DNA from 2 places in the Siminovitchia jepli genome. Region 1 is predicted to be linked to the other one. Evidence: riboswitches for the same ligand, from Rfam matches in the RefSeq annotation. Region 1 holds a riboswitch; the other holds the start of a gene.
The links. A riboswitch is a leader RNA that binds a small molecule or an ion and turns the genes downstream of it on or off. The one in region 1 is predicted to bind thiamine pyrophosphate.
Positions count from the first base shown of each region.

Region 1 (4,214 bases):
GGTGGTTCCTGAAAAAGCGCTTGAACATCAATTTGTTTTTGCGTATCCAAACTTGGAGCTTGCATTAAAAGAAATTTTTGATAATAATAGATGACAAGTTTATCAATAATTAGATTTTTTATCCAGTTTATGCTACTATTTATCTATACAGTAGCATGACTAGAGGATGAAGATATGAGCATGGAAAAAATGAATATCGGGGCGATAATTAAATACCATCGCCAATTAAAGAATATGACCCAGTTCGAATTATGCAACGGGATTTGTTCTGTCACGCATTTAAGCAAGTTTGAGAACTACAACAAAGAAGCGAACTGGGAAACGATCATGCTGCTGCTCGACCGGTTGGGCATTTCTCTTGATTCCATCCAGCAGGCATCCAAGAAGATTTCTGCCGAACTCTCCCATTTGCTTGATGCAATGCTTTCTTACGACAAGGAACGGGCAACAGAATGCTACAATCGGGTGGAAGAATTAAAAGAGTACATTAAATTTTCCAACTATATATCACTCTATCATTTGTATGTATATCGCTACCATCTGCTGATGAACGATTTCGAAAGCGCCGAGAAGGAACGAGAAATTATCAGACAAATTGCCAATTCATTGGCAGAGCAGGAAAAAGCGCTTTATGAGTTTATTAATGGTGCTTTTTATATTATAAAAGGCGATTATAAAATATCGCTGGATATTCTTCTAAAAGTAGAAGCAGATGATCTATTGCCATCTTCGTGGCGAGCGGAGCTCTATTATTTCATTGCTTTAAACTATGCTAATCTGAAGGATAGCAGCAGCAGTATTGCGTATGGCCATAAAGCGTTGGAGGCGTTTTCCAGGTCATTCAACTATATGCGGATTTTACATACCCAGTTTCTATTGGGCATTGCCTATACAGATTTGAGCATTTATGAAAATGCCGCGGAACAATATCGCTATATATTTAAAAATATGAACTTGATCAACACGGATGAACTTAAGTCCGCCATGTACAATAACTATGCCCTGCTTCTGGAAAAAATGGGGAGATTGGAAGAAGCGGCCCGCCACTATATTCTTTCGATGGACCATGCCAAGACGAATCAGGAATACTTGGTAAGCTTATGCAGCTACACTGAGCTGCTCATTTCCCAGGGCGAGAATGAAAAAGCACTCCAAAATATTTCTGAAATATTGCGGGAAACAAAATCGGGCTCCATGAAAAAGCAGCAGCTCATTTTCCGATATTATCAATACTTGCTGAAAAATCGAAAAGGCAAAGCGATGGATTTTCTGGAAAACGACTTGCTTCCATATTTGGAAAAGGCCTACTTTGTAGAAGATTATAATAAATTCGCTTTATCCCTTGCCCAATATTATGCAGACACGAACCCGGATAAAGCGCTTTATTATTATAAAAAAATCGCTGAAAGGGGTGAATAAAATGAAAAAACTATTTCTAACAGCAGGAGTGGCATTTGCGCTTTACGTGGCTCCAATTATTGGAGGAATTTTTCCACAATCACCGCCAATTTTCCCACCGGTGTAAAAAACTGCTCCTTCTTGGAGCAGTTTTTTCTTTCTGTTATAATAGAATTAACTTAATAGCATTTGAGTAGGGGAACCGGTGTGGCCGGTTGAGATAGCATTCGGGAAATGCTGACCCTTTGAACCTGATCTGGCTCATACCAGCGAAGGGAACGTCAATCAATTGAACATACATCTTTTTTTGGCGCCTTCGGGGTTTTTTCCCGGGCGCTTTTTATTTTGCAAGGAGGAGAACTTATGAATAAACGGTTGGCAAGCTGCGTGATATTCTTTTTTTTGCTGGCCGGCTGCGGGAACCATGCAGCCGATCAGCATGAAAAGGAAGAAAAAGAACATAAAAAGGTGGCAGTCGTGCTCGACTGGACGCCCAATACAAATCATACCGGCCTCTATGTGGCGAAGGAAAAAGGCTATTTTGAGGAAAAAGGCTTGGATGTTGAAATCATGATGCCAGGAGAAGCAGGCTCTGATCAGCTAGTTGCCTCCGGAAAGGCCGAGTTCGGGGTCAGTTATCAGGAAAGCGTGACGGAGGCGCGCGTCCAAGACGTGCCGATTGTGTCCATCGCAGCCGTCATCCAGCACAATACATCCGGTTTCGCTTCACTTGCCGAAAAAAATATCACATCACCGAAAGATTTTGAAGGAAAAACCTACGGAGGCTGGGGCGCCCCGCTTGAGAAAGCTGTCCTGGCTTCATTGATGGATGTGGATGGCGCCGATATAGAGAAAGTTGACATTGTCAATATGGGGGATGCCGACTTTTTTACGGCGGTAAAAAGAGATATTGATTTCGCCTGGATTTATTATGCGTGGACAGGGGTAGAGGCAGAGCTCCGCGGGGAAAAGTTGAATATGGTCTACTTGACCGATTACTCGGACAAGCTCGATTATTATACGCCGGTCATTACGACGAACGAGAAAATGATCGAATCGGATCCGGATACGGTAAAAGCATTCATGGCAGCCGTCTCCAAAGGTTACGAGTTTGCGATCGACCAGCCCGGAGAAGCTGCGGACATTCTTATCAAAGCAGTACCCGATCTTGATCCCGAACTTGTGAAAAAAAGCCAGGAATGGATTTCGCCCCGTTATCAAGATGATGCGGCCCGCTGGGGAGAACAAAAGGCTGAAGTATGGAAAAACTACATGGACTGGATGCTGGAAAAAGATTTGCTGGAAAAGGAAATGGATGTAGAAAAAGCATTCACAAATCAATTTTTACCTGAATAGGAGGAGAGGAAATGGCGAATTCACTTGTCAGCATACAGATCATCCCGAAAACAAAAAATGGCGAAGAGGTGATCCCATACGTTGATGAAGCGATCAAGGTGATTGACGAATCCGGAGTCCGTTATGAAGTACATTCTTTGGAAACGACGATGGAAGGGGATTTTACCAAATTGATGGCCATCGTCAAAAAAATGAATGACCGGATGGTTGAAATGGGCAGTAAAAATGTGATCTCCCAGGTGAAAATTTTGTATCAGCCGGACGGAATTTCAATGGATCAACTGACGGAGAAATACCGGTAATGGGTGCGCTGGTCAAAAAAGGATGGAGGCCGCTGGGGGTCCTCCTCCTTTTATTATGTATATGGGAAGTATCCGTAAAACTTGCCAACATTCCGGGCTGGCTGCTTCCTGCCCCCAGTTCCATTGCAAAAGAAGCTGCATCCGGAATTGCGGGGCTCCTGCCGCATATACAGTCAACGATTTGGCTTTCCGTCGGAGGATTCATCATCGGCTGTACAGTCGGCGTGCTTGTGGCCGTCATGCTTCATTTGCTGCCGGGGGTTCAGGAATCCGTTTATCCGCTCCTTATTTTATCGCAAAATGTTCCGATTATCGTACTGGCGCCGCTTCTCGTTATTTGGTTCGGATTTGGGCTTTTGCCTAAAATCATTGTCATCACTCTTGTTTGCTTTTTCCCGGTTGCAGTAGCAGCGATGGACGGATTCAGAAGCGTTCCCGCTGAAATGAAGCATTACATGGTGATGGCCGGTGCATCAAAAATTCAGACGTTTACAAAATTGGAATGGCCATACGCGTTGTCATCCGTTTTTTCCGGCCTTAAAATTTCTGCCACATACAGCGTAATGGGCGCGGTGATTTCGGAATGGCTTGGAGCGAAACACGGGATTGGTGTTTATATGACGCTCGCTTCCTCATCATTCCGGACAGACCGCGTTTTTGTCGCCATTTTCATTATCATGGCCTTGAGTTTGCTGTTTTTTGGCGTGATCACTCTTGCGGAAAACAGGCTCATCAAGTGGAGAAGAAGGAAGGTAATGTGAATGGGCCATTTAACGATACAAGGTGTAAGCAAAAATTTTGGGCAAAAAGAAGTTTTACAAGACATTGATTTGGACATCACAGAGGGGGAATTTGTTTCGATCCTCGGTCCTTCCGGAAGCGGGAAAAGTACGTTGTTTCATGTGATCGGCGGCTTGCTGAAGCCTGATCAAGGTTCCATCTTTTTAAACGATCAAGATATTACCGGGAAACGGGGCTTTATCAGTTACATGCCGCAGCACCATGCGCTTTTTCCATGGCGTACCGTCCTGCAAAATGTATTGCTTGGCCAGGAATTGCAAGGAAATCAGGATCAACAAAAAGCGCTCGATATGATCCAAAAAGCAGGGTTGGCGGGGTACGAACATTCGCTGCCGGATGCCTTGTCCGGCGGGATGA
Region 1 is NZ_JBFEGN010000011.1:18,052-22,265, forward strand. Features, by position in the region: gene AB1L08_RS06790 (TIGR01777 family oxidoreductase) at 1-94, shown strand, start outside; gene AB1L08_RS06795 (helix-turn-helix domain-containing protein) at 175-1,419, shown strand; TPP riboswitch at 1,584-1,693, shown strand; gene AB1L08_RS06800 (ABC transporter substrate-binding protein) at 1,762-2,754, shown strand; gene AB1L08_RS06805 (thiamine-binding protein) at 2,766-3,056, shown strand; gene AB1L08_RS06810 (ABC transporter permease) at 3,056-3,817, shown strand; gene AB1L08_RS06815 (ABC transporter ATP-binding protein) at 3,818-4,214, shown strand, end outside.

Region 2 (4,214 bases), on a different contig from region 1:
ATTGACATCCAGGCCTTCCTCTTCAAAATAACCTTTCTCCTTTGCAGCATACAAATAACTATGTACGGCGTTGGGATACCAGTCCAGCATGATGTCAAAAGATTCTTTGTCCGTTTTATTTTTTTTATCTGCATTCGCAGCCGTTTCCTTGTTTTCTCCTCCACAGCCAGCTAGCAGCAAACTTGAAGATAGCACACTGGCCAATGCCCATTTCTTTATCATTTTACATTTCTCCATTTCAACGTTATTTTTTCCAGCCAACCCACAAGTAAAAACAGTGTAATTCCCAAAACCGACAGAATGACGATCGGCGCAAACACCCCGGCTCCATCAAACTGTGTCATCATTCTTCTACTAAAGTATCCCAGCCCCTTGTCAGCACCCAGCCATTCCCCGATTGCCGCGCCGATGACACTCAGCGTAACGGCTACTTTTAATCCCGAATAGAATTGGGGCAATGCGGACGGAAGTTCCACCTTAAAGAAAATCTGGCGTTTCGTGGCCCTCATCGTTTGAAGCGTTTCTTTTAAATGAGGATCTGCGGACCGCAGCCCGTCAAACGTATTGACCGTAATCGGAAAGAAAGTGATCAGTACTGTCACGACGACTTTGCTCCAGATGGAATAGCCAAACCAAAGGACGAATATCGGAGCAAGCGCAATGATGGGTATCGTTTGCGAAGCAATGAGCAATGGAAAAAACGCCTTCCTTACAATATCGCTCTTATGCATCCAGATGGACAAGCCGACACCACATATAAGCGACAACAAAAGTCCGATAAGCATAATCAGCGTCGTTGGCAGCAAATGTCCGATAAAAAGGACTGCCCTGAGCTCCCAAAGCCTTTCTGCAATTTGTATAGGTGATGGCAGTATAAAGGGTTTTCCATACAGGCGGGCGCCGCTCTCCCATCCAATTAAAAGCAGCAACAGGAGCAAAATTGATAATCCGTATTTTTTCAATAAGGTCATAATGTCACCAATTTTCTTAAATCAAGCAATATCTTCTCTTTTAATTCTGTAAAAGCAGGATCTTTTAAGTTCTCCACCGTCCGCGGTCTGCCGAGCGGCACCGGAATTTCTTCGAGACGGGACACCGGCTTTTGGCTGAACAACAGTACCCGATCGGATAGGAACAGCGCCTCCTCTACATCGTGAGTAATAAAGAGGATTGTTCTACCCGAATCAGCCCATTGTTCAAGCAGCCATTCATGCATGACTGTTTTCGTAACGGCATCCAGTGCGCTGAACGGCTCATCCAGGAGCAATAAGCAACTACCGCCCAACAAGGCACGCAAAAACGAAACACGCTGACGCATCCCTCCGGATAATTCATGGGGATAGCGGTGTTCAACATCTTTTAAACCAAATACTTCCAGCTTATCAATGACTTCGGGCCATACATCTTTTTTGTTTAACCTTTTTAACATGAGCGGCAAGGCGGCATTATCGACGACCGAAAGCCAAGGCAGCAGTCCGTCCTTTTGGGACATATATCCAACATGTCCCTGCCTGTTGGAAGGCTCCTCACCATTCACAAAAATACAGCCGCTGTTTTGCTTTTCAAGCCCTGAAATAAGTCGGAACAATGTACTTTTCCCGGAACCGCTTGGGCCGACAACGCTCACAAACTCGCCTTTTTTTACTGAAAAACTTAAATCTTGCAGTACAGGATCCTGTACATCCGAGTCATAAGCAAAAGATACGTGCTGAAAAACCAGAGCTTCATTCATCATAAGGCCCCCTTTCCTGAAATGGATTGCTCGTTTGTCCCCCTTTCTGTGGTGAGAAATGCTAAGGCACCATACATGAAAAAAGAGCACTTCCCAAAAAGAAGTGGCTCTGACCCATTTAACAGAATGCATGCGTATACAGATTATATGAATACGCGTTCTTTCCACTTCCCTGCGCTAGCATTATCTAGATCAGGTTAAAAGGGTTGAGGAAGTCCTCTCTCAGCTTTTGGCACCCCTAGTGTTTCCCATATTTTATTAACAATCCTTCCCTTTAATATATATATCATTTAACCTAAAAAATCAAATAGAGTTTGAAATTCCTTTCAAGGGGAAAATAGGTGCGGTTGATGGTATGATGAATGTATATGCAAAGGAGGAGGTAATATCGTGAGATTAACCGTATACTTGGCAGGAGAAATCCACAGCAGTTGGCGTGAGGAAATTAAAGAAAAAGCACAGGCACTCAAACTTCCGGTCGATTTTGTCGGGCCAATGGAAGACCATGACCGCTCCGACGCCATCGGCGAAGAAATCCTTGGCGAGCAGCCGAATGCCATTTACAGGGACGCGGCAGCTTCCAGCTTTAACAACTTGAGAACACAAGTCCTCATGCAAAAATCAGACCTTGTTATTGCGTTGTTTGGAGAGAAGTACAGGCAATGGAATACAGCCATGGATGCAAGTGCGGCCGTTACATCGGGAAAACCGCTCATCTTAATCCGCCCGGAAGAACTGCATCATCCCTTGAAAGAGTTGTCCCGGAAAGCAAACGCAACGGTGGAAACAGTGAATCAGGCCATAAAAGCGCTCTCATATATTTTAGAATAGGCCCTTATTAAAATAAAAAGCACAGAAAGCTGTTTGTGAACTGCTTTCTGTGCTTTTTAATAATTATCCCCGTCTTTTCTTTTCCCTCTGTCCGATCAGCAGTGTTACGATATGGCCGAACATTTCGGAACGGTCAATGCGTCCATTGGTGAAAACGCCAATGGCTCCTTCTTCGGAACTGATTCCGGTCCTTTGACAGTAATCATCCATGACCGGTCCAAGTTCTTCACCTGACCGAAGGCTGCCGGCGATTTCCTCCGGCAGCAGAATACGCGCACCGCCTGCCAGCACCGTCTTTCTCCCCCTTTCGGCCAATGCTCCCCAATTGCACAAAAAGAGGCCAAAAGGCGTTTCCGCAACGCCGCCTTCCAAGCCGATCGCCAACTTCGCTTTACTGTGATCCAAGCAATATTCAGCCCGATGGATGGCGCCATGTATCGTTTCCTCATCGGAGAAAGGCATGGCACTTACATTTGATGGGGCATCTATCGGGACAATCTCAGTCTCCATGCCCAAACCAAGAAGGGTATTTTGCACAGCTTTTAACTTTGCTCTGTTTTTTGAACCAACGGCAATAATCATAATGCCACTCCCATCCAGCAAACACTCATTTTATCTTTACCCAATTTCAATCCTGCTTATTGATTTCGAATAGACTTTACTGTAGACCAGTCGCTGGCTTTTACCAGCCTGGTTAACAGCTCTTTTGCCGCCGCATAGTCATCGACATGGACGATTGAAGCATGTGTATGGATATAGCGTGCGCAAATTCCAATCACCGCACTTGGCACCCCTTCGTTGGCAGTATGTACACGGCCTGCATCCGTTCCTCCCGGAGAAACAAAGTATTGGTAAGGAATATCATGTGTTTTTGCCATGTCCAGAATAAATTCGCGCATCCCTTTATGCGTGACCATCGTTCTGTCAAAGATTCTAAGCAAAGCCCCTTTTCCGATATGGCCGAATTCTTTCTCGTCTCCGGTCATGTCGTTGGCTGGGCTGGCATCAAGTGCAAAGAAGAGGTCGGGCTGGATCATATTGGCACTTGATGCCGCTCCCCGCAGCCCCACTTCTTCCTGTACGGTGGCGCCGGAATAGACGATGTTTGGCAGTTTTTCATTTTGTATTTCTTTTAGCAGCTCAATTGCAAGCCCGCATCCGTAACGGTTATCCCATGCCTTGGCCATAATTTTTTTCGGATTGGCCAATGGCGTAAACGGACAGACCGGAACAACTTGCTGTCCCGGTTTAATTCCTGCCTTCACGGCATCCCCTCGGTCATCTGCCCCGATGTCAATCATCATATTTTTGATTTCCATCGGCTTTTTTCTTTGTTCCTCCGTAAGCAGATGCGGCGGAATCGAGCCGATGACTCCTGTTACAGGCCCGGTGTCAGTGATGATCTGGACCCGCTGTGCAAGCATCACCTGATTCCACCAGCCGCCCAAAGGCTGAAAGCGGATCATCCCGTTTTTCGTAATTTGGGTGACCATAAACCCGACTTCATCCATGTGGCCTGCCACCATGATTTTAGGACCTGAAGGGTCACCTGATTTTACGCCAAAAATACTGCCCAATCTATCCTGTATTACCTGATCTGCATATTTTTCAAGCTGTTCGCGCATAAACTCTCTAACTTGGTGCTCATTTC
Region 2 is NZ_JBFEGN010000006.1:13,880-18,093, forward strand. Features, by position in the region: gene AB1L08_RS04660 (ABC transporter substrate-binding protein) at 1-222, opposite strand, end outside; gene AB1L08_RS04665 (ABC transporter permease) at 219-971, opposite strand; gene AB1L08_RS04670 (ABC transporter ATP-binding protein) at 968-1,732, opposite strand; TPP riboswitch at 1,885-1,982, opposite strand; gene AB1L08_RS04675 (YtoQ family protein) at 2,123-2,563, shown strand; gene AB1L08_RS04680 (DUF84 family protein) at 2,627-3,145, opposite strand; gene AB1L08_RS04685 (M42 family metallopeptidase) at 3,202-4,214, opposite strand, start outside.
Region 2: linked by a shared signal. The riboswitch ahead of AB1L08_RS04670 (ABC transporter ATP-binding protein) and the one ahead of AB1L08_RS06800 (ABC transporter substrate-binding protein) in region 1 are both predicted to bind thiamine pyrophosphate.